Regions from separate parts of the Pseudoduganella sp. UC29_106 genome, predicted to be linked through region 4. Evidence: predicted binding sites of a transcription regulator. Region 4 holds the regulator's gene; each other region holds the start of a gene.

What was found. Region 4 encodes sigma-54, which starts transcription at its own class of promoters, with help from an activator protein. Its sites were predicted from a motif close to TGGCANGNAANCTGCTTT; they were not measured.
Region 1: a site for sigma-54 is predicted at 1,466-1,483, ahead of ACHMW6_RS29515 (PEP-CTERM sorting domain-containing protein). Genes of this name have one in related genera too.
Region 2: a site for sigma-54 is predicted at 3,369-3,386, ahead of ACHMW6_RS00445 (beta-propeller fold lactonase family protein). Genes of this name have one in related genera too.
Region 3: a site for sigma-54 is predicted at 1,262-1,279, ahead of ACHMW6_RS14525 (PEP-CTERM sorting domain-containing protein). Genes of this name have one in related genera too.

The regions. Positions count from the first base shown of each region.
Region 1 covers NZ_CP171977.1:5,918,482-5,923,692, reverse strand. The annotation lists gene ACHMW6_RS29525 (hypothetical protein) at 1-180, opposite strand, end outside; gene ACHMW6_RS29520 (ubiquitin carboxyl-terminal hydrolase 14) at 304-570, shown strand; gene ACHMW6_RS29515 (PEP-CTERM sorting domain-containing protein) at 692-1,405, opposite strand; gene ACHMW6_RS29510 (DUF3016 domain-containing protein) at 2,183-2,662, opposite strand; gene ACHMW6_RS29505 (cupin domain-containing protein) at 2,815-3,297, shown strand; gene ACHMW6_RS29500 (MarR family winged helix-turn-helix transcriptional regulator) at 3,365-3,802, shown strand; gene ACHMW6_RS29495 (MFS transporter) at 3,963-5,211, shown strand, end outside.
Region 2 covers NZ_CP171977.1:14,308-19,518, reverse strand. The annotation lists gene ACHMW6_RS00460 (PQQ-dependent methanol/ethanol family dehydrogenase) at 1-304, opposite strand, end outside; gene ACHMW6_RS00455 (DUF779 domain-containing protein) at 334-717, opposite strand; gene adh (aldehyde dehydrogenase) at 734-2,254, opposite strand; gene ACHMW6_RS00445 (beta-propeller fold lactonase family protein) at 2,405-3,334, opposite strand; gene ACHMW6_RS00440 (TonB-dependent receptor family protein) at 3,795-5,211, shown strand, end outside.
Region 3 covers NZ_CP171977.1:2,801,820-2,807,030, reverse strand. The annotation lists gene ACHMW6_RS14540 ((2Fe-2S)-binding protein) at 1-137, opposite strand, end outside; gene ACHMW6_RS14535 (helix-turn-helix domain-containing protein) at 253-594, shown strand; gene ACHMW6_RS14530 (hypothetical protein) at 591-1,052, opposite strand; gene ACHMW6_RS14525 (PEP-CTERM sorting domain-containing protein) at 1,360-2,007, shown strand; gene ACHMW6_RS14520 (thymidine kinase) at 2,061-2,615, opposite strand; gene ACHMW6_RS14515 (pyridoxal-phosphate dependent enzyme) at 2,783-4,159, shown strand; partial or broken gene ACHMW6_RS14510 (trans-sulfuration enzyme family protein) at 4,338-5,211, shown strand, end outside.
Region 4 covers NZ_CP171977.1:6,366,655-6,371,865, reverse strand. The annotation lists partial or broken gene lptA (lipopolysaccharide transport periplasmic protein LptA) at 1-183, shown strand, start outside; gene lptB (LPS export ABC transporter ATP-binding protein) at 355-1,110, shown strand; gene ACHMW6_RS31720 (RNA polymerase factor sigma-54) at 1,119-2,603, shown strand; gene hpf (ribosome hibernation-promoting factor, HPF/YfiA family) at 2,671-3,030, shown strand; partial or broken gene ACHMW6_RS31710 (enoyl-CoA hydratase/isomerase family protein) at 3,098-4,182, shown strand; gene ACHMW6_RS31705 (Lrp/AsnC family transcriptional regulator) at 4,179-4,640, shown strand; gene ACHMW6_RS31700 (VOC family protein) at 4,725-5,102, shown strand; gene ACHMW6_RS31695 (arsinothricin resistance N-acetyltransferase ArsN1 family B) at 5,191-5,211, shown strand, end outside.

The sequences.
Region 1 (5,211 bases), 450 kb from region 4:
GTATGACACTGCAACCGGTGCTGAATCGGTGACGCAGAGTTCCGGGAACACATGTTCGTCCAGCCCTTGTCCTTCTTCACGCGAGATGGTGACTTGGGCAACGTAGCAGCTGTCATTCCTTCGGACCGGCTCACAATCGAGGATGAAGCCCCTGTAGCGAATGGCGCTGTGGATGGACATGATCTTCTCCCGGCGAGGTTCGGTTCATGTCAACAGTATAGGAAGTAAATTCCGATAAAGCTGTGCGATATTATTGGGCTTTAGCTGCTGCCGCGTTGGTCCAACAATCCCAGGGAGCTTATGATGGCCGCTAGTTGCGAACACTTCTCCGAGATCCATACTTACAGCGGCAACACTGTCGGCTGTGAAGAATGCCTGAAGACCGGCGACAAATGGGTACACCTCAGGCTTTGTCTCACTTGCGGCCACGTCGGCTGCTGCGACTCATCGCCGAACAAGCATGCGACGAAACACTTTCATGAGACGGGGCATCCGCTGATCAAGTCTGTCGAGCCTGGAGAGACTTGGGGGTGGTGCTACGTTGACAAAAAGATGTTTCCGGCGATTTGAAGCCTGTTGAGGGGCCGGCGGTTCAAAACCAAACCAAAGGCAAAGAACCGGTGGCAGCCCCACTGGGGCTGCCACCCTACCACATCGTGGCAGACACCTGCTTTTTGTCGTGGGTTCTTAGTCAGCCGGCGGCGCTTCGATTGCGGCGGCGCAGGCTAAGCATGCCGAATCCGATGGCGACGAGGGCGATCGTGCCAGGTTCGGGGACAGCGGCAGCCGGAGCGAAATCGGCATTGAAGCCGTTCAGCGTCAGGTTACGATCGGGGAAGGGCGCGAAGGTATCGAGCACCAGTCCGAAGCGCAGCACATCGGCGCTGCCTAGCAACGCGAGGGCGGAAGCGTAGGTGGTGAAGGGGCTGCCGCCGCCGAATGCGGAGGTGTCGTAACGGCCGGCGTCGTTATTGCCGATGAGGTTAACGCCGCTGTAGGCGTTCAGCTCGGCATCCGTATTGACGTAATTCGGCGAGTCGCCCAGGTAGATCGAAATCGATCCATCTCCCACCGTGTCGTGATTCGTATCCAGCTGGATTCGCAGCCTCGGCGCACCGCCGCCTGCGCCGCCGGAATTGCTGACGAAGTTAGCGCTGAAGCTGGTGAGCTGGGAGAACGTGAATGCCTGGTCCGGATAGAACAGCACGTAGCTGAAGCTGTTTGCAGTGGCGGTGAGCGTATACGGCGGCGTGCTGCCCAGCGGCGTCGCCTGGTTGCCATCCGAGCCGTCACCGGTATCGTAGCTTCCTGTTACCGGGCCGGCGAAGGCGCTCGTAGAGATCAACAGCGTGACGCCTGCAAGCAATTTCGGCAAAGCGCGGGTGATGAAATTCGAATTCAGCATAGTCCCCTCTCTCATGGTTAACATCGAATTATCCGGCAGCTGAACCGCCGTTCTTCCCGGAGTGCAATTTGCATGCCACTGGGCAGCAAGTGCGCGTGATGTTCTTTAGAATCAAGGGATTAGCTAAAAAGTTAAAAATTCGATCAGACCAACAATGTAAACTGAGCGTAAAATTTTCCGACACAAATGAGTAACGTAACCGTCGGATGGTGCATTCAACTGCGCCGACAAAGCTCTCTTCCGATAAAAGCCAGGCCCATAAGACCGCCTACGGAAAAGAACAGTCTTGCCGAGTTGACGGCTTCAACCAAAAGTTCTGTTGAGAACACCGCGCCAAACATGCAAAGGAATGGGACGATGCAAATACCGTTTAGAAAGTCGGAAATGACCTCACGGTACTGCAGTCGAATGGGCTGAGTGCGACGTAATCGAAGTGCTGGGCGCACGCCACAAGCGGCCATCCCGACAAGGATCGTCGCCATTTCGAACGGGCTCCCGTCGAGCGAAATCAAGCTAAAGTACCTTTCGATACCTGAGCGCAGCGACGGCCAATACCCCGAGAGAACTGCTGATGAAATCACGGGCTGGCGATTCGCTTATGCCAAAGGCTCCGGCAAAGGCGAGTCCTGCCATTGCGCCGCAAAGGCAGAACCTCGCGAAATCAAATGTGCTGACTTGCCTGGACATTGATATCCCCCGTGTGACCAGTCTAACTCGTGAGATTAGACAATGCTGGCGCAAAGAGTTCGATGTTTGTGCCGGCGCAAACTGCGGGTGTCAGCGCCGCTGGAGTACATCCTTCCTGAACCAGTCCTCGAGCATTTGCTTCTCGTGGCCGTAGAGGTCCTGGTTGTAGCGGTTGATGCTCATCTGGTAGTTCGGGTCGGAGAGTTTGCTTTCGCCGCTGCGGATCACCTGTCCGTCCTGCTCGATCGAATAGCGGAAATGCATGCGCGGCCAGTCGGCCTGGCCTTTGAGGATGCGGATGTCGCGCACGGGCACGCGGGGGAAGACGTCGCCGGCGAGGTCGATGTCGAGGAACTCTACCTTGAGCACTTGCCCGGCAGGCAGCTGTTCGGACAGCCGATTCAGGTGCTGGTTGAAGATGTATTCCATCGACTCCAGGTCGCTGCGCCAGCGCGGCACGTCGGTCATCTTGTCAGTGTCGATGTAGGTGACCTGCGCGGTGGCGAAGGCGCCGCCGGACGCGATCATCAGCGCAAGCGCACTGGCGGTACGGTAGACGAGCTTGTTCATGGTGATTCCTTTTGCATGTGCAATTTCACTATACGCCCATTCTGGCGCAGTCGCGTGATATGTACATCGTGTAACAAAAGAAGTGATTCCTCTCCTGTTTATTGTTGGCGGGGGCAGGCATAGCATGTCCTTACCTCAACCAGGAGACCGACATGAACAAAGTAATCCTCGCTGCCATCCTGGCCCTTGCCGGCGCCGCGCATGCCGCGGACGATGCCAAGCCGTCCACGCTGCCGCTGAACCAGTTCGGCTCGGTGCTCGGCGAAAACCTGCAGTGGCAAGCCTTTCCCGCTTTCCCGCCTGAGGCGCGGCTGGCGGTCGTGGTGGGAAATCCGAAGGAGCCTGCGCCCTACGTGGTGCGCGTGAAGCTGCCGGCCGGCGTGAAGCTGATGCCGCATACGCATCCGGAGGATCGCATCTATACCGTGATGTCAGGCGTGTTCTACATCGGCATCGGCACGACCTTCGATCCCGACAAGCTGCAGGCTTACGCGCCAGGCTCCGTGCTGGTGCTGCCGAAGAACACGCCCCATTTCCACTGGGCGCGTTCGGGCGACTACATGACCCAGGTTTCCGGCGTGGGGCCGCTGGGCATCAAGTACATCCGAGAGGAGGACGATCCGCGCAATCATTGAGCCTTCCGCGCCATCGGCAAACCACGTGCTAACATAGAGTTCTCCAGCGCAAAGTTCGCCTACGTTCATGTTCACCGATTGCTACGCCACCCAGTTCCGCCGCTCCGCCAATGCCATCAGTCGGATTTATGATGACGAGCTGCGGCCGACGGGGCTGAAGATTTCGCAATTCAGTCTGCTGCGCGCGCTGCGTCGCCTGGGGGAGACGACGATGACGGAAATTGCGATCGATGTGGCGCTGGACAAGACGACCATCTCCCGCAATATCAAGGTCCTGATCGACGCCGGCTGGGTCGAAACCGGCACGCAGGAAGATGCGCGTTTCAAGACCGCGCGTCTCAGCAAGAGCGGGACGAAGAAGCTGGTGCAGGCCGAAGTCCACTGGCGCCGCGCCCAGCAGCGCGTGGAAAAGGAAGTGATGCCTTTCCTGAACGGCCCCGCCAACGAGCGCCTGCTCGACACGCTCCAGACCATCCAGAAAGCCGCTGCGGAAATCAGCAATTAAGTTCATTGACATTGGTTGCATCTGCAACTACTCTGAACGAGCTGCAGCGCCGAATACGCGGCTCTTTTTTCGCTCAAATGGTTGCAGCTACAACTATATCGGATCAAGGAGACACACTGTGGAAGCCACAGCCATTTACACGTCGGACAAGCCGCGCGGGATGACGCGCGAGGAGCGCAAGGTCATCTTCGCGTCGTCATTAGGTACCGTTTTCGAGTGGTACGACTTTTACCTCTACGGTTCGCTGGCCGGCATCATCAGCAAGCAGTTCTTCGCCGGCGTTAACGAGACGGCCGCCTTCATCTTTGCGCTGCTGGCATTTGCCGCGGGCTTCGCCGTGCGTCCCTTTGGCGCCCTGGTGTTCGGACGGCTGGGCGACATGGTAGGGCGCAAGTACACCTTCCTCGTCACGATCATGCTGATGGGCATATCGACCTTCATCGTCGGTGTGCTGCCCAATTACGCCGCGTGGGGCATCGCCTCACCGGTTATCCTGGTCGCACTGCGCCTGCTGCAAGGGCTGGCGCTGGGCGGAGAATATGGCGGCGCGGCGACCTATGTGGCCGAACATGCGCCCGAGGGCAAGCGCGGGGCGTACACCGCGTGGATACAGACCACGGCCACGCTGGGCTTCTTCCTGTCGCTGGCGGTGATCCTGATCGTGCGCCTGGGAATTGGCGAGACGGAGTTTGCCATCTGGGGCTGGCGCGTGCCTTTCCTTGCGTCGCTTGGCCTGCTCGGCATCTCGCTGTGGATCCGGCTCACGCTGAGCGAGTCGCCAATGTTCCGCAAGATGAAGGCCGAGGGCAAGACGTCGAAAGCGCCGCTGAAGGAAGCCTTTGGCAACTGGCACAATGTGCGCCTGGTGCTGGTCGCGCTGTTCGGGCTCGTGGCGGGTCAGGCGGTGATCTGGTACACGGGCCAGTTCTACACCCTGTTCTTCCTGACCCAGACCCTGAAGGTTGACAGCGTTACGGCCAACCTGCTGGTCGCCGGCGCACTGGTGATCGGCACGCCGATGCTGGTGGTGAGCGGTACGCTGTCCGACAGGATAGGCAGGAAGCCGATCATGATGGCGGGCTTCCTGCTGTCCGCGCTGCTCTTCATCCCTCTGTTCAAGACGCTCACCCACTACGCCAACCCGGCGCTGGAATCCGCGCAGGCGCGCTCGCCCGTGACCGTGGTCGCCGATCCCCAGCGCTGCTCATTCCAGTTCAATCCTGTGGGCACGGCCGAATTCACCCGCTCCTGCGATATCGCCAAATCCTTCCTAGCCAAGGCATCGGTGACTTACTCGAACGAGGCCGCGCCGCCGGGCAGCGTGGCGATGGTGCGCGTGGGCGCCACGGAAATTCGCAGCTTCGAAGGCGCCCTCCTGAGCAAGGCCGACGCTGTGGCGGCGCACAATG
Region 2 (5,211 bases), 950 kb from region 4:
TCTTGAGGTCGATCGCGAACAGGCGCGAATACGAGGCGGTGACGAACATCTTGCCGTTGTAGATGACCGGCTGCGATTCCTGGCCGCGCTGCTTCTCGCCGCCGAAGGAGAAGGACCACGCGGGCACCAGCTTTCCAACGGTCTTCGTGTTGATCTGCGTGAGCGTCGAATGGCGCTGGCCCTCCGATCCCATGCCGGAGGACAGTACACTGCTCGTGTCCCTGGCCGCATTATCGAGCATCGTGGTGGTCACGCTGCCGCTGCCTGCCTGGGCCAGTGCGGTGGCGCCAAGCAGCAATCCCATGGTGATGTATTTCACGGTTGTCTCCTTTGTTATCGTTTGATCTGGCGCGAGGCCTGCAAGGCGTCGCACTCTGCGTCACTGAATAGGCGGGAACGGAGCAGGAAGCGCTTGCCGCTGCCGTTTTCGAGCGAGAACATGCCGCCATTGCCCGGCACCACATCGATGATCAGCTGCGTGTGTTCCCAGTACTCGTACTGCTCCAGGCCGATGAAGAACGGTGCGCCGCCCAGGTTGCCCAGGTAGACGTCCGTTTCGCTGACATTGAACTCACTCGCCGGATAGCACATCGGCGCGCTGCCGTCGCAGCAGCCGCCGGACTGGAAGAACATGATCGGGCCGTGTCGCTGATGCAGCGCGGCGATCAGTTCCAGCGCTTCGTCGGTCGCTGTGACGCGGGCAATGGCGTTATCCATACTCCGTCTCCCAAGGTTAGAAGAAGCCCAGTGCGTTGGGGTTGTAGCTGACCAGCAGGTTCTTGGTCTGCTGATAGTGTTCGAGCATCATCTTGTGATTCTCACGGCCGATGCCGGACTGCTTGTAGCCGCCGAAGGCTGCGTGAGCCGGGTACAGGTGATAGCAGTTGGTCCACACGCGGCCGGCCTGGATGCCACGGCCGACGCGGAAGGCGCGGCTGCCGTCGCGCGTCCAAACGCCGGCGCCCAGTCCGTACAACGTGTCGTTGGCGATGCGCAGAGCATCTTCTTCATCCTTGAAGGTGGTCACGGAGACGACCGGGCCGAAGATCTCTTCCTGGAAGATGCGCATCTTGTTGTCGCCCTTGAAGACGGTGGGGCGCACGTAGTAGCCGCCTTCCATATCGCCCGACTGGATGGTGCGTTCGCCGCCGGCCAGCAACTGCGCGCCTTCCTGGCGGCCGATATCCATATAGGACAGGATCTTTTCCAGCTGTTCCTGCGAAGCCTGGGCGCCGATCATGGTGGAAGAATCCAGCGGATTGCCCTGGCGGATGGCAGCCACGCGGGCCAGCGCGCGCTCGATGAACTTCTCGTAGATCGATTCCTGCACCAGCACGCGCGACGGGCAGGTGCAGACCTCGCCCTGGTTCAGCGCGAACATGGCGAAGCCTTCCAGGCACTTGTCGAAGAAGGCATCGTCCGCGTCCATCACATCCTCGAAGAAGATGTTGGGCGACTTGCCGCCCAGTTCCAGCGTGACGGGAATCAGGTTCTGCGCCGCATAGCCCATGATCAGACGGCCGGTGCCGGTTTCACCGGTGAAAGCGATCTTGGCGATGCGCTTGCTGGAGGCCAGAGGCTTGCCCGCCTCCAGGCCAAAGCCGTTAACCACATTCAGCACACCCGGCGGCAGCAGATCCGCGATCACCTCCAGCAGGACCATGATGGAAGCGGGCGTCTGCTCGGCGGGTTTCAGCACCACGCAATTGCCGGCGGCCAGTGCTGGCGCCAGCTTCCAGACGGCCATCAGGATGGGGAAGTTCCAGGGGATGATCTGGCCGACGACGCCCAGCGGCTCGTGGAAGTGGTAGGCGTAGGTTTGCGCATCGATCTGCGCGACCGAGCCTTCCTGGGCGCGGATGCAACCGGCGAAGTAGCGGAAATGGTCGATGGCCAGCGGGATGTCGGCAGCCATCGTTTCGCGGATAGGCTTGCCGTTGTCGATGGTTTCGGCCGTGGCGATCAGGCTCAGATTCTGCTCCATGCGGTCGGCCATCTTGTTCAGGATGTTGGCGCGCTCGGTCTGCGAGGTCTTGCCCCAGGCCTCCTTCGCGGCGTGGGCGGCATCCAGCGCCAGCTCGACATCTTCCGCGGTGGAGCGGGCAACTTCACAGAACGGCAGGCCGGTGATCGGAGTGATGTTGGCGAAGTACTCTCCCTTCACCGGCGGCACGAATTTGCCGCCAATGTAGTTGTCGTAACGCTTCTTGAAGGGATTGGCCACGCCCAGTTTGCTGATGTCCGCGAGATTCATGTCGTCCTCTATTCAGTGTGTTGTGGGGACCGCCCCGGTGCGAAGCGGCACGCTTGTGTATTCCGCAATTGCCGTGCCAGCGCATCCGGCGGGGGAAATCGTGCTGACCGGCGCTCCATATGTTCCAAACTTGAACACCTGTTGCTCCACTCAACGGATCACTACGCCCCAGGGCAGTTCGCCCACGGGGATATCGGCCACCTTCTTTGCGCTGGCCGTGTCGATCACCGAAACATTGTTGGAGCGGCCGTTGGCCACATACAGCTTGCCGCCGTCCGGCGTGAGGGCCATGTTCCAGGGCCGCTTGCCGACCGGGATCGTGGCGCTGACGGCGTTGCGGGCGGTATCGATCTGCATCACGGTGCCGTCCATGCCGTTCGAGACATAGACGCTGCGGCCGTCCGGATGCACGGCGATGCCGTTGGCATTCTTCCCGGCCGGTATGGCCGCAAGCGTGCGCAGTGAGGCCGTGTCGATTACATAGACGGTGTTCACCAGTTCACAGGCTACGTAGGCGCGCCTGGCGTCCGGCGAGAAGCCGATGCCCCGGGGACGCAGGCCCACGGCCACGGAGCCGGTCTGCTTGTGGCGCCCGACATCGATCACGTCCACCTGCTCGGCTTCCTCGGCGCTCACATAGAGGTAGCGGCTGTCCGGGCTGAAGACGGCGTGCTCCGGGTTGCGGCCCTTGACGGGGATGTCCGCCAGTTTGGCGTGGGTCACGGCATCGAACAGCGTCACGCTGTTGTTCTCCTCCACGGCCACCGCCACCAGCTTGCCGTCCGGCGAAACGCTGACGCCTTCGGGCGAGCGGCCCAGCGCCAGCGCTTCGGTGACGCCGCTGCTGCTGTCGATGGCGAGCAAAACGCTGCTGGCGGCGTCGGTGACGAAGATCTGGCGGCCCCGCTCATCGCTGGCGATGCCGCGCGGGCGCTTGCCGGCGGCGATCTGGCGTACGACGGTGTCGCTGGCCGTGTCGATCACGCTGATCGTGCCGGACTTCTCATTGGGTACATAGGCGAATGGCGCTGCGGCGGCGGCGCCCATGGCGCACAGCGCCAGGCACAGGATTGCTTTCATGGTGTCTCCTTGGTATGGTGTTGGCCCGCTATACGATGCAATCCATATGCCAGCACGGGGGCGGCCCGCGCACGGCATGGCAGGTATATTGCTTACTGTGGTGAAAAACCACATCGAGGAGAGTTCAACATGCAGCGCCCGATCCGCCTGAACGTCATCGCCGGTCTGATTGCCGGACTGTTCGTCCCCACCCTGGCCTGTGCGGGGCCGGAGGGCGATGCCATTGCCGACGTGGTCGTCGTCAGCGGCAGCCGCATCGAGCATGCCAGCTTCGACCTGCCGGCCGCAGTCGATGTGCTGGACGCGGCGCGCATCCGCGACGGCCAGGTGCGCGTGAATGCGTCCGAAGCGCTGGCCGCGGTGCCGGGCGTGGTGGCGCAAAACCGTCAGAACTATGCGCAGGACCTGCAAATCTCCTCGCGCCGGCTTCGGCGCCCGCTCGGCCTTTGGCGTGCGCGGCGTGCGACTGATCGCGGATGGCATCCCGGCCAGCATGCCGGACGGCCAGGGCCAGGCCGCCACCTTCAACCTGGACATGGCCGAACGCATCGAAGTCCTGCGCGGCCCCTATTCCGCCATCTACGGCAACCATTCCGGCGGCGTGATCCAGCTGTTCACGCGCGAAGGCGAAGGTGCGCCGAGCGTGGAGGCGGGCTTCTCCGCCGGTAGCGATGGTCTGCGCAAGACGGACCTGAACGCGCAAGGCAGCGCGGCCGGCGTCGGCTATGTGCTGGATGCCTCCCGCTTCGAGACGGACGGCTATCGCGACCACAGCGCGGCGCGGCGCGACCAGGGAATGGCAAAGATCACCGTGCGTCCCGGTGCGGACAGCAAACTCACCGTGGTCGCGAGCGGCCTGCGCCAGAAGGATACGCTAGACCCGCTAGGCGTGACCTGGGCCACCTTCCAGCGCGATCCGCGCGCCGGCGAGATCGATGCGACCGATACGCAAACGCCGAAGCGCACGCTGGCCGAGCGCTACAACACGCGCAAGAGCATCGACCACCAGCAGGCCGGCGCCAGCTGGGACCAGCGCTTCGGCGACAGCCGCCTGCACCTGAGCGTGTGGGGCGGCAATCGCCAGGTCATCCAGTTCCAGTCCTTCTCCAAGGCCTTCCAGGCTCCGTCCAGCCACTCCGGCGGCGTGGTGGACTTCGACCGCGATTTCTATGGGGCGGACCTGAACTGGCAGGATGTGCGCCCGCTTGCCGGCGGCAAGCTGACCACGACGGCCGGCGTCGAATATGGCCGCTCCAGCGACGACCGCAAAGGGTACGAGAACTTCATCGGCAATGTGTTCGGTGTACAGGGCAAGCTGCGGCGCGATGAGCAGGATGTGGTGTCCAACTCCGATCCCTATCTGCAGACGGAATGGGCGGGCGAGCGCTGGCAGTTCACGGCCGGGCTGCGGCATTCGCGCCTGCGCGTGTCCGTGGACGACCGCTTCCTCTCCAACGGCAACGACAGCGGCTCCCTGCACTACAGCCGCAGCACGCCGCTGTTGGGCGCTCTCTATAAGTTGACGCCAACGCTGAATCTCTACGCCAGCGCGGCGCGCGGCTTCGAGGCGCCGACCTTGAATGAGCTGTTCTACTCCGGCGCGGGTGCGGGCTTCAATTTCAACCTGCGTCCGGCCCGCAGCACGCACTTGGAAACGGGCGTGAAGGCGCAGATGGGCGGCACCCGCGTGGACGTGGCGCTGTTCCAGGTGCGCACCAGCGATGAACTGGTAGTCGACGCTTCGAGCGGCGGCCGCACCAGCTACCGCAACGCGAGCAAGACGCTGCGCCAGGGCGGGGAACTGTCCCTGAGCAGCCAACTGGGCGCGGGCTTCAGCGGCCGGCTGGCGCTCACCGTGCTGCGCGCGACCTATGACC
Region 3 (5,211 bases), 3.6 Mb from region 4:
GCGCCGCAAAGCGCCATGCCGCAACCGAACTTGGTCCCAGTCATGTGCAGGACGTCGCGCAAAACCCACAACAGCGGGGTATCGCCATCGACATCGACAGTGTGGGGCTTGCCATTGATATTCAGGACGTAGCTCATGGTGGCCTCTTCATTGTTGGTTTAAAGCGAATATTGATTATCTTTCCTCACCCCAAATTCCAGTGGTACTCTATTGCTTTCTTCTGGCACTTTCTTGCTATGGGGAGATAACAGCTTGGATACCATTCGTGGCCGCTTGTCCCCCCGCGCCCTGCAGCGCATCCAGGATTTCATCGACGCTCACTTGCATGAGCCCATCGATCTCGCCACCCTGGCGGGCCTGGCGAATATCAGCCGCTACCACTTCACACGGGTATTCCGCGCCAGCATGGGCGTAAGTGCGATGGCTTATCTGGAGGAATGCAGGATGTTGCGCGCACAGGCGCTGATCCTGAAGGGTGAGTTACAGCTGGCGAGTATCGCCTTCCTCGTCGGCTACGAGGATCCCAGCTATTTCACGAAACGCTTTCGCCACTATTGCGGGCAGACGCCGTCCGCCTGGGCGCGCACGCATTAAGCCATCAGCAGGCTGCGTGTTTTTTCAAGGAGGGGGCCGGCGATATCCCGGCCGTATTTGGAATCGCGCATGGCCATATGCCACATGCCGATGGCGTGCTGCACCTGGGCTTCGTCAGACGCCATTTCAATACGCCGCACGAGATCGGCAGCCAGCAGGCCCAGGTATTTTTCCGCGCTCGTGCGCATCAGGGATTTCGCTTCGATCAGGCGCGGGTTGGGCCTCGGCGGCTCCGGCTTCGGCGCAGCCGCCGCCAGTGCAGCGGGATCGGCGATAAAACCCAGGCTCAGCAATGCCTCCAGCGCAGGCTCCAGTTCTTCCATCGGGAGGAGCGGCAGCAAGGCGGACAGCGGCTTGCGTCCGTCCAGCATGATCAGCAGGGTTCGTTGGCGCGCAGTGAGGCCGGCGCGCCGCGCCTGCACCTCCGCCTGCCCGGCGGGCGTTTTCGCATAAAGCACATCCGATCGCATACCAACCTTTCTGGAACAGATCGAATGATGCTACATGGCAATTATGACAGCCCAGTTACAGGGTGAATTGAAGACAACATTGATTGCAGGTATTTAACGTTTTGCGTCTCCCAAACGTTAAGTGCAATTTAAAAGTATATATCGGAAATTTTTACAATATATGGCGGATTTAATTCTAAATCCTTGATTCCTCGAATTGGCCTGATTATTGCTCATCCGAAATTCGCTAAGCACCGCTTAGTGGCCGATAAACTACTTAAATAAGCTATTCGTCTGATCTTAAAGGGGAGCAAATATGAAGTCAGGATTTAAAAGCCTTATAGCAGCAGCATTTTTGGCAGTGACGGCGACGCCAAGTTACGCAGGATTGATCGACTTTGAGGACACCGCCGTAGCGGCAGGAACCTCCGGGCTCACTACAGAATCCTTCGTGGCCAGCCGGGGCTTCCTGTTCTCGTCCTCTACATTCCACATGCACCGCACCCACGACTACGCCGTTACCGGCCCCGCCAACGGCACCACATTTATCACAATCGACAACAACAGCGGCACAGCCACCCTGACCATGTCCATATTGGGCGGGGGATCATTCGACGTAGGCCAACTGGACATTGCCGAGCATATCTTCAGCGCCAATGGTGACGCGAGCGTTGTGCATCTGGTTGGCCAGCTTGCGGGCGGCGGCACGATAACGACAGATTTGAATCTGGACGGCGCGCATGACGGGCCGGGCGGAATCAATGACTTTCAGACATTCGTCATCAACTTCGCGAATGTAACAAGCATCGCATTCACAGCTACCAGCGGCAATTTGGACCGCGGCTTCTCGCTGGACAATCTGAACACCGCCCTGGTTACAGCCGTGCCGGAACCCGGCTCCCTCGCGCTGATGGGCCTGGGCCTGGCTGGACTCGCCGCACTGCGCAAGCGCCAGCAAACCTGAGCCTGGCGTCGCTCTGATCCGACCCGGCGCAAGCCGGGTTTTTTAAGCGGTGATCAGCCCGCGTAGAAGCATCGGCCACAAGCCTGGCGATAGCTCTCGTTGCCGCCGATGCTGATCTGCTCGCCTTCGCGAATGCGGTTGCCCTGCTCGTCCACGCGGATATTCATCGTTGCCTTCTTGCCGCAGGTACAGATATTCTTGATCTCCTCGATATCGTCGGCCAGGGCCAGCAGATAGGCGGAGCCGGGGAAAGGCTCGCCGCGGAAATCCGTGCGCAGCCCGTAGCAGATCACGGGAATGCCCTTGGTCTGGGCCAGCTGGTGCAGCTGGACGACCTGGGCCGTGGAAAGGAACTGGGCCTCGTCCACCAGCACGCAGGAGACTTTCTTCTCGTTCCCGGTGAGGAAATTGGTATCGGCATGGAACAATTCGACCTCGCGCTGCGGCCCCAGGCGCGAAGTGACCTTTCCTACGCCGTAACGGTCATCGATGGCGGCCGTGAACAGGCGCACGGCCTGACCCTGCTCTTCGTAATTGTGCGCAACCTGCAGCATCGCGGTCGATTTGCCCGCGTTCATCGCGGAATAACGGAAATAGAGTTTTGCCACTTCAGTGTGTTGTATCGAAGCCGGTCTTCGGCGGTACGGGATTATAATCCGCATAAGCTACTGCGGAAACATTCCTTCTTTGTTCAGCGGGCGCGCCCCACAATGCGCGCTTTTCCCTTTGGGGCCGGTGACACAATCGCTTGCCCCGGCGACTGCAAGGAGTCAGCATGCAAAACGAACGTACGGCCGCGCTTTACGGTCTGATCGGCAACACCCCCCTGGTCGAAGTTACCCGCCTCGATACCGGTCCCTGCCGGCTTTTCCTGAAACTCGAATCGCAGAACCCTGGCGGGTCCATCAAGGACCGCATTGGCCTGTCCATTATCGAAGCGGCGGAAAACGACGGCCGCCTGAAGCCGGGCGGCACCATTGTCGAAGCCACGGCGGGCAATACGGGATTGGGCCTGGCCTTGGTCGGCCGCAACAAGGGCTATCGCGTGGTACTGGTTGTGCCGGACAAGATGGCCACCGAAAAAGTGCTGCACCTGAAGGCGCTCGGCGCCGAAGTCCACATGACCCGATCGGACGTGGGCAAGGGCCACCCCGAGTATTACCAGGATTACGCCGCCCGCCTGGCGCGGGAGATCCCGGGCGCCTTTTTCGCCGACCAGTTCAACAACCCGGCCAATCCGCTGGCCCATGAAACGACTACCGGCCCCGAAATCTGGGAACAGATGGGCCATGAAGTGGACGCCATCGTACTGGGCGTCGGCTCGGGCGGCACGCTGACCGGCCTCTCGCGCTATTTCGGCAAGGTGTCGCCGGCAACGGAATTCGTGCTGGCCGACCCCAAGGGCTCGATCCTTGCCGGCTATGTGGCGACTGGCGAGGTTTCCGACGTCACCGGCTCCTGGGCCGTGGAAGGCATCGGCGAAGACTTCATCCCCGCTAATGCCACCATGAGCGCCTTCCGCCAGGCCTACACGATCACCGACCAGGAAAGCTTTGAGAGCGCCCGCGAGCTGCTGCGCGCCGAAGGCATCCTCGCCGGGTCATCCACCGGCACCCTGCTGGCCGCCGCCCTGAAATACTGCCGCCAGCAGACCACGGCAAAGCGCGTCGTGACCATCGTGGCCGACACCGGCACGCGCTACCTCTCCAAGGTCTATAACGACAGCTGGATGTTCGATCAGGGCCTGCTGCAGCGCCCCCGCCTGGGCGACCTGCGCGATCTGATCGGCCGCCGCTACGACGATGGCGACGTGGTCAGCGTGGCGCCCGGCGATACCTTGATGATCGCCTTCAACCGCATGCGCGCGGCCGACTTGGCGCAGTTGCCGGTGATCGAAAACGGCCACCTGGCCGGCATCATCGACGAGTCGGATATCCTGCTGAAAGTGGAAAAAGACGCCAGCCGCTTCACCGGCCCCGTCGCGGAAACCATGACGGCGCGCGTGGAAACCCTGTCGCCCGGCGCCAGCATGGAGGCTTTGCGCAACACCCTTGACCGTGGCCTCACCGCAATCGTGGCCGAAGGTGATAAATTCTACGGACTGATCACCCGCTACGATCTCCTCAACCATTTGCGCAGGACCTTATCTTGAACGATAAAAAAGCCAAAGCACACCTGGCCACCCGCGTGATTCACGCGGGCCAGTCGCCGGACCCGTCGACCGGCGCGATCATGCCGCCGATCTATGCCACTTCCACCTTCGTGCAGCAAAGCCCCGGGTCCACAAGGGCCTCGATTACGGACGCTCGCATAATCCCACGCGCTGGGCGCTGGAACGCTGCCTCGCCGACCTGGAAGGCGGCGCCCAGGGCTTCGCCTTTGCCTCCGGCCTGGCCGCCATCTCCACCGTGCTGGAAATCGCCGATTCGGGTTCGCACATCATTGCGGGCGACGACATGTATGGCGGCACCTTCCGCCTGTTCGAGCGGGTGCGGCGCCGCAGCGCGGGACTGGACTTCAGTTATGTGGACCTGACCAATCCGGAAAACCTGCTGGCCGCGATCCGCCCCAACACGAAGATGGTGTGGGTGGAGACGCCTACCAACCCGATGCTGAAGCTGGCCGACCTGCGCCGCGTGGCCCAGATCTGCCGTGAGCGCGGCATCATTGCGATTGCAGACAACACCTTCGCGAGCCCCATTGTCCAGCGCCCGATCGAATTCGGTTTCGACATCGTCGTCCACTCGGCCACCAAATACCTGAACGGCCACTCGGACATCATCGGTGGCATCGCCGTGGTGGCGGGCGAGGACCGCCAGTCTGCCTGGCGCGAGCAGCTGGCCTTCCTGCAGAATTCCGTCGGCGCCATCGCCGGCCCCTTCGACAGCTTCCTCGCCCTGCGCGGCGTGAAGACCCTGGCCATCCGCATGCAGCGCCATTGCGAAAGCGCGCTGGAAATCGCGCGCTGGCTGGAGACGGAGCCCAAGGTACGCAAGGTCTTCTACCCGGCCTGGAATCCCATCCCCAGCACGCGCTGGCCAAGGCGCAGATGGACGGCTTCGGCGGCATCATCTCGATCGATCTGAACACCGACCTGGCGGGCGCGCGCCGCTTCCTGGAGCGCTGCGAAGTGTTTGCGCTGGCCGAGAGCCTGGGCGGCGTCGAGAGCCTGATCGAACACCCGGCCCTGATGACCCACGCGTC
Region 4 (5,211 bases):
CTGACGGGCGGCGGCGGCAAGGCCACCTTCCGCCAGAAGCGCGACGGCGAAGGCGACCAGTGGGTGGAAGGCGAGGCTGAACGCATCGAGTACGACGAGAACGTTGAACTGGTGAAGATGTTCAGCAAGGCGAAGATCAAGCGCCTGGAAGGCGCCAAGCCGAGCGACGAAGTCGAAGGCGAATTCATCTCCTATGACAGCCGCAAGGAATTCTTCAGCGTGAAGAACACTTCCACCGGCGAGAGTAAAACAGGGCGGCGGCCGCGGCACGATGGTGATCCAGCCGACGCGCACCGCTCCACCGGCAACGCCGCCGGCCACGACCAACCCAACGCCAGCGGCAGGGAAATAAGCATGGCGGTTTCGACTTGCGAAAGCACCCTGGTCGTCAAGGGCCTGCAAAAGACCTACGGCAAGCGCCAGGTGGTGCATGACGTGTCGCTGCAGGTGGATTGCGGCGAAGTGGTAGGCCTGCTGGGGCCGAACGGCGCGGGCAAGACAACGTCCTTCTACATGATCGTGGGCCTGGTCGCGTCCGACGCAGGCACCATCGATATCGGCGGCGTGGACGTGTCCATGCTGCCCATCCACAAGCGCGCCACCCTGGGCCTGTCCTACCTGCCGCAGGAAGCTTCGGTGTTCCGCAAGCTGACCGTGGAAGAGAATATCCGCGCCGTGCTGGAGATTCAGAACGTGGACGGCAAGCCGATGACCAAGGCGCAGATCGACGAGCGCCTGGAAGCCCTGCTGGCCGACCTGCAGATCGAAAAGCTGCGCGAGAACCAGGCGCTGTCGCTGTCCGGCGGTGAACGCCGCCGCGTGGAAATTGCGCGCGCCCTCGCCACCAACCCCCGCTTCGTGCTGCTGGACGAGCCGTTCGCGGGCGTGGACCCGATTGCCGTGATCGAAATCCAGCGTATCGTACGTTTCCTGAAGGAGCGCAATATCGGTGTGCTGATTACCGACCACAATGTGCGTGAGACGCTCGGTATCTGCGATCGCGCCTACATCATCAACCAGGGTTCGGTGCTGGCTTCGGGCCGCCCGGACGATATTATTGCCGACGAGTCTGTCCGCCGCGTGTATCTCGGCGAACACTTCCGCATGTAAGCAAGGCCATGAAACAGTCACTGCAACTGCGAACCTCGCAACACCTGGCGCTCACACCGCAGCTGCAGCAATCCATCCGCCTGTTGCAGCTCTCGACGCTCGAGCTGCACCAGGAGTTGGAGCAGCTGCTGAGCGACAACCCGCTGCTGGAACGCCTGGATGATCCGCTCGATCATTCGGTGCGCCTGCTGGCGGACGGCGCCATCAACCAGGGCAATGGCTCTGCCGAAGCACCACAAGAGTCCGCGCCGCAAGGCGAGGGCGAATCCGCGCCCAGCGCCGAAGCCGACAGCTATGAAGGCGGTGAAGGCGGCGAAGGCGAGGGCGGCGACATAGGCGATAGCGACTGGAGCGATTCCGGCCGCAACAAGTCGCCGGACGACGAGGACAGCCGCCCGCAATTGGAAGCGAACCACTGCACGCTGCGCGAGCACCTGCTGGAGCAGATGCGCGTGACCGTGGCGGAAGCGCGCGACCGCGCGCTGATGGAAATCATCATCGATGCGCTGGACGAGAACGGCTACCTGGAAGAACCGCTGGAAGAGATCCATGCGCGCCTGCCGGAAGAGCTGGAAGTCGAACTGGAAGAGTTGCGCACGGCCCTGTTGCTGCTGCAGAACTTCGACCCGGTCGGCGTGGGCGCGCGCAATGCGTCCGAATGCCTGGCGCTGCAGATCAAGCGCCTGCCCAATGTGCCCATGGTCACGCGCCGCATGGCGCTGTGCATTGTCGAGAAGCATCTGACCTGGTTTGCCCAGCGCGAGTTCAACAAGCTGAAGAAGGCGCTGGACTGCGACGATGAAGACTTGCGCGAAGCGCAGGCGGTGATTCGCCAGTGCAATCCCCATCCGGGCGCTGAATTTGCGTCAGACGTGTCAGACTATGTCGTGCCGGACGTGATCGTGAAGAAGAGCCGCAATGGCTGGCAGGTCAGCCTGAACAACGACGTCATGCCGCGCCTGCGCGTGAATGCCTTGTACGCGAGCCTGCTCAAGCAGGGCAAGGGCGAATCCCAGATGAGCGCCCAGCTGCAGGAAGCCAAGTGGCTGATCAAGAATATGCGCCAGCGCTTCGACACAATCCTGCGCGTTTCGCAGGCGATAGTAGAAAGACAAAAGAACTTTTTCAGTCATGGCGCAGTGGCCATGAGACCCCTTGTGTTGCGTGAAATAGCTGATACACTGGGACTACACGAGAGCACTATTTCTCGGGTAACAACTCAAAAATACATGCTCACCCCGCATGGCATGTTTGAGTTGAAATATTTCTTTGGAAGCCACGTCGCGACTGAAGCTGGGGGTGAAGCCTCATCGACTGCGATCCGTGCGCTGATCGTGCAATTGACAGGAGCAGAAGACCCGAAAAATCCTTTATCCGACAGTAAGATTGCGGACATGCTGGGAGAACAGGGCATGGTCATAGCGCGACGTACTGTTGCCAAGTACCGAGAAGCATTGAAGATCCCACCAGTAAGTCTCCGCAAGTCTTTGTAGTGCACGGTTCCGCTGCATGCTACAAGCATGTATGAACTTGTAAGCGACATCATCTTTAGGAGTGTGTATGAATCTCACCATCAGTGGACATCATGTCGAAGTGACCCCAGCGATTCGCGAGTACGTGCAGAACAAGCTGGAGCGGATTAAACGCCATTTCGATCAAGTGATTGATATTGCTGTCATCCTGACTGTAGATAACCTCACCGAGAAAGAAAAACGTCAAAAAGCAGAGATTAATCTGCGCATGTCGGGTAAGACTGTGTATGTGGAGAGCCTTTCGCAAGACCTTTATGCCGCCATCGATACGCTGATCGACAAACTGGATCGCCAGGTCATGAAGCACAAGGACCGCGTGCAGAACCATAACCACGAAGCGATCAAGCATCTGCCGGACACTTACGAAGCACCAGTCACCGCTATGTAAAGGACACGCGGGACTCATCAACAAAGGGCGCATCTGGCGCCCTTTTTGCAACCTCACCCTGAGAACAATGAGCGAATACGTCATCACCCACATCAGCAACAGCACCGGCTTCATCACCCTCGACCGCCCCAAGGCACTCAACTCCCTCTCCCTCGACATGGTGCGCGCCATCACGCGTGCGCTGCTGGCCTGGCGCGGCGATGCGTCCGTGGCGGCGGTGGTGATCCGCAGCAGCAGCGGCAAAGCCTTGTGCGCGGGCGGTGATATCCGTTTCTTCCATGAAGTGGGCCACAGCTCGCCCAGGGCAACAGCGCGCTGCTTGAGGATTTCTTCACCGAGGAATACGGGCTAAATCATTTAATTCATTTCTACAACAAACCGTATATTGCCCTGATGGATGGGGTGGTGATGGGAGGCGGCATGGGCATCTCGCAGGGCGGGCCGGGCTGCGGCGTGCGCATTGTCAGCGGCCGTACGAAGTTGGCGATGCCGGAAGTCAATATCGGCTTGTTCCCGGACGTGGGCGGCAGCCATTTCCTGTCCCATGCGCCGGGCAGCCTGGGCATGTGGCTGGGCCTGACCGGCCTGACCGTGGGCGCCGCCGACGCGCTCTATCTCGGCCTGGCCGACCATTTCGTGCCGGAAGCCGAATGGCGTACGCTGGGCGCGCTGATCGACGCGTCCCCCGCCGCTGCGCTGCCCGCCGAAATTGCCGCCTTCGCAGCGCCGATGCGCGAGCTGGCCGGTGCCGGCGAGCTGGAAGCTCAGCGCGCCCTGATCGACCGCCACTTCTCGGCCGGCAGCGTGGACGCCATCATGGACTCGCTGCGCACCGATGCCGACCCGTTCGCGAAGAAGTCGCTGAACGCCATGGAGCAGCGCTCGCCGCTGATGATGTGCGTCACCCACGAACTGCTGCGCCGCGGCGCGTCGCTGGACGTGGCCGACTGCCTGCGGATGGAGCGCAACCTGGTGCGCCGCAACTTCGAGCATGGCGAAATCCTGGAAGGCGTACGCGCCCTGGTCATCGACAAGGACAATGCCCCACGCTGGAATCCGCCCACGCTGGATGGCGTCACGCCCGCAATGGTGGAGCACTTCTTCGAACCCTGCTGGCCGGACTACGCCCACCCGCTGCGCCTCCTCGCATGAAGGAGCTGGACCGCATCGACCGCGCCATCCTCAACATCCTGCAGGACGACGCGGCTACCCCCTTGCGCGAGATCGCGGAGCGCGTGCATTCGTCGGTGGCGACCTGCCAGCGCCGCATCGCACAGTTGCGCGCGTCCGGCGTGCTGCTGAAGGATGTGGCGCTGGTGGACCGCGTGCAGGCGGGGCGTCCGCTGACGGTGTTCGTGTCCGTGGAGCTGGACCACCAGAACAGCGCCATCCTGCAGCAGTTCGAGGCGCAGATGCGGCGGGAGTCGGATGTGATGTCCTGCTACGAGGTGGCGGGCGAATTCGACTTCATGCTGATCGTGACGGCGGCTTCGATGGAGGCTTATCACGAGTTCACGCGGCGCGTGTTCACGTCGAATAACAACGTGATCAACGTGAAGAGCCTGTTCGCCATGAATTGCTCGAAGTTCGAGACCAAGCTCACGCTGTGAGAAAATTTCCCATTCGCTGCCTTTAAATTGCGAAATCGTTCCACGGCCCGTCCGTAAGATGTGCTCTCCCACACAAGGAGAAGCATGATGATCGACCACGTATCCATCGGCACCCGCGACCTGCAGCGTGCGCTGGACTTCTACACTGCCTGCCTCGCCCCGCTCGGCTACACCGTGCAGCATCAGGACGGTACCCAGGCCATCTTCGGCGCCGACGGCCACTGGGGTTTCGCCATCTATCCCGCGCAGGATGACAGCCCTTTACCCGGCCATCGCGCGCACATTGCGTTTGCCGCGCCGTCGGCGGAAGCCGCGCAAGCCTTCCATGCCCGCGCCACCGAACTGGGCGCTCGGACCTTGCGCCAGCCGGGCCTGCGTCCCGACATCAACGAACGTTACTACGGCACCATGATCACCGATCCTGACCAGCATACGATCGAAGTGGTGCACTGGCTGGGCTGATCGCACCGCTATGGTGCGGCGGACGCCGCTATTCTCTGGCGCGCTACTTGCTCATTCATCGTGGTCATTAACTTTTATCGAAGCGGACATGACCACGATACGCGCAGCC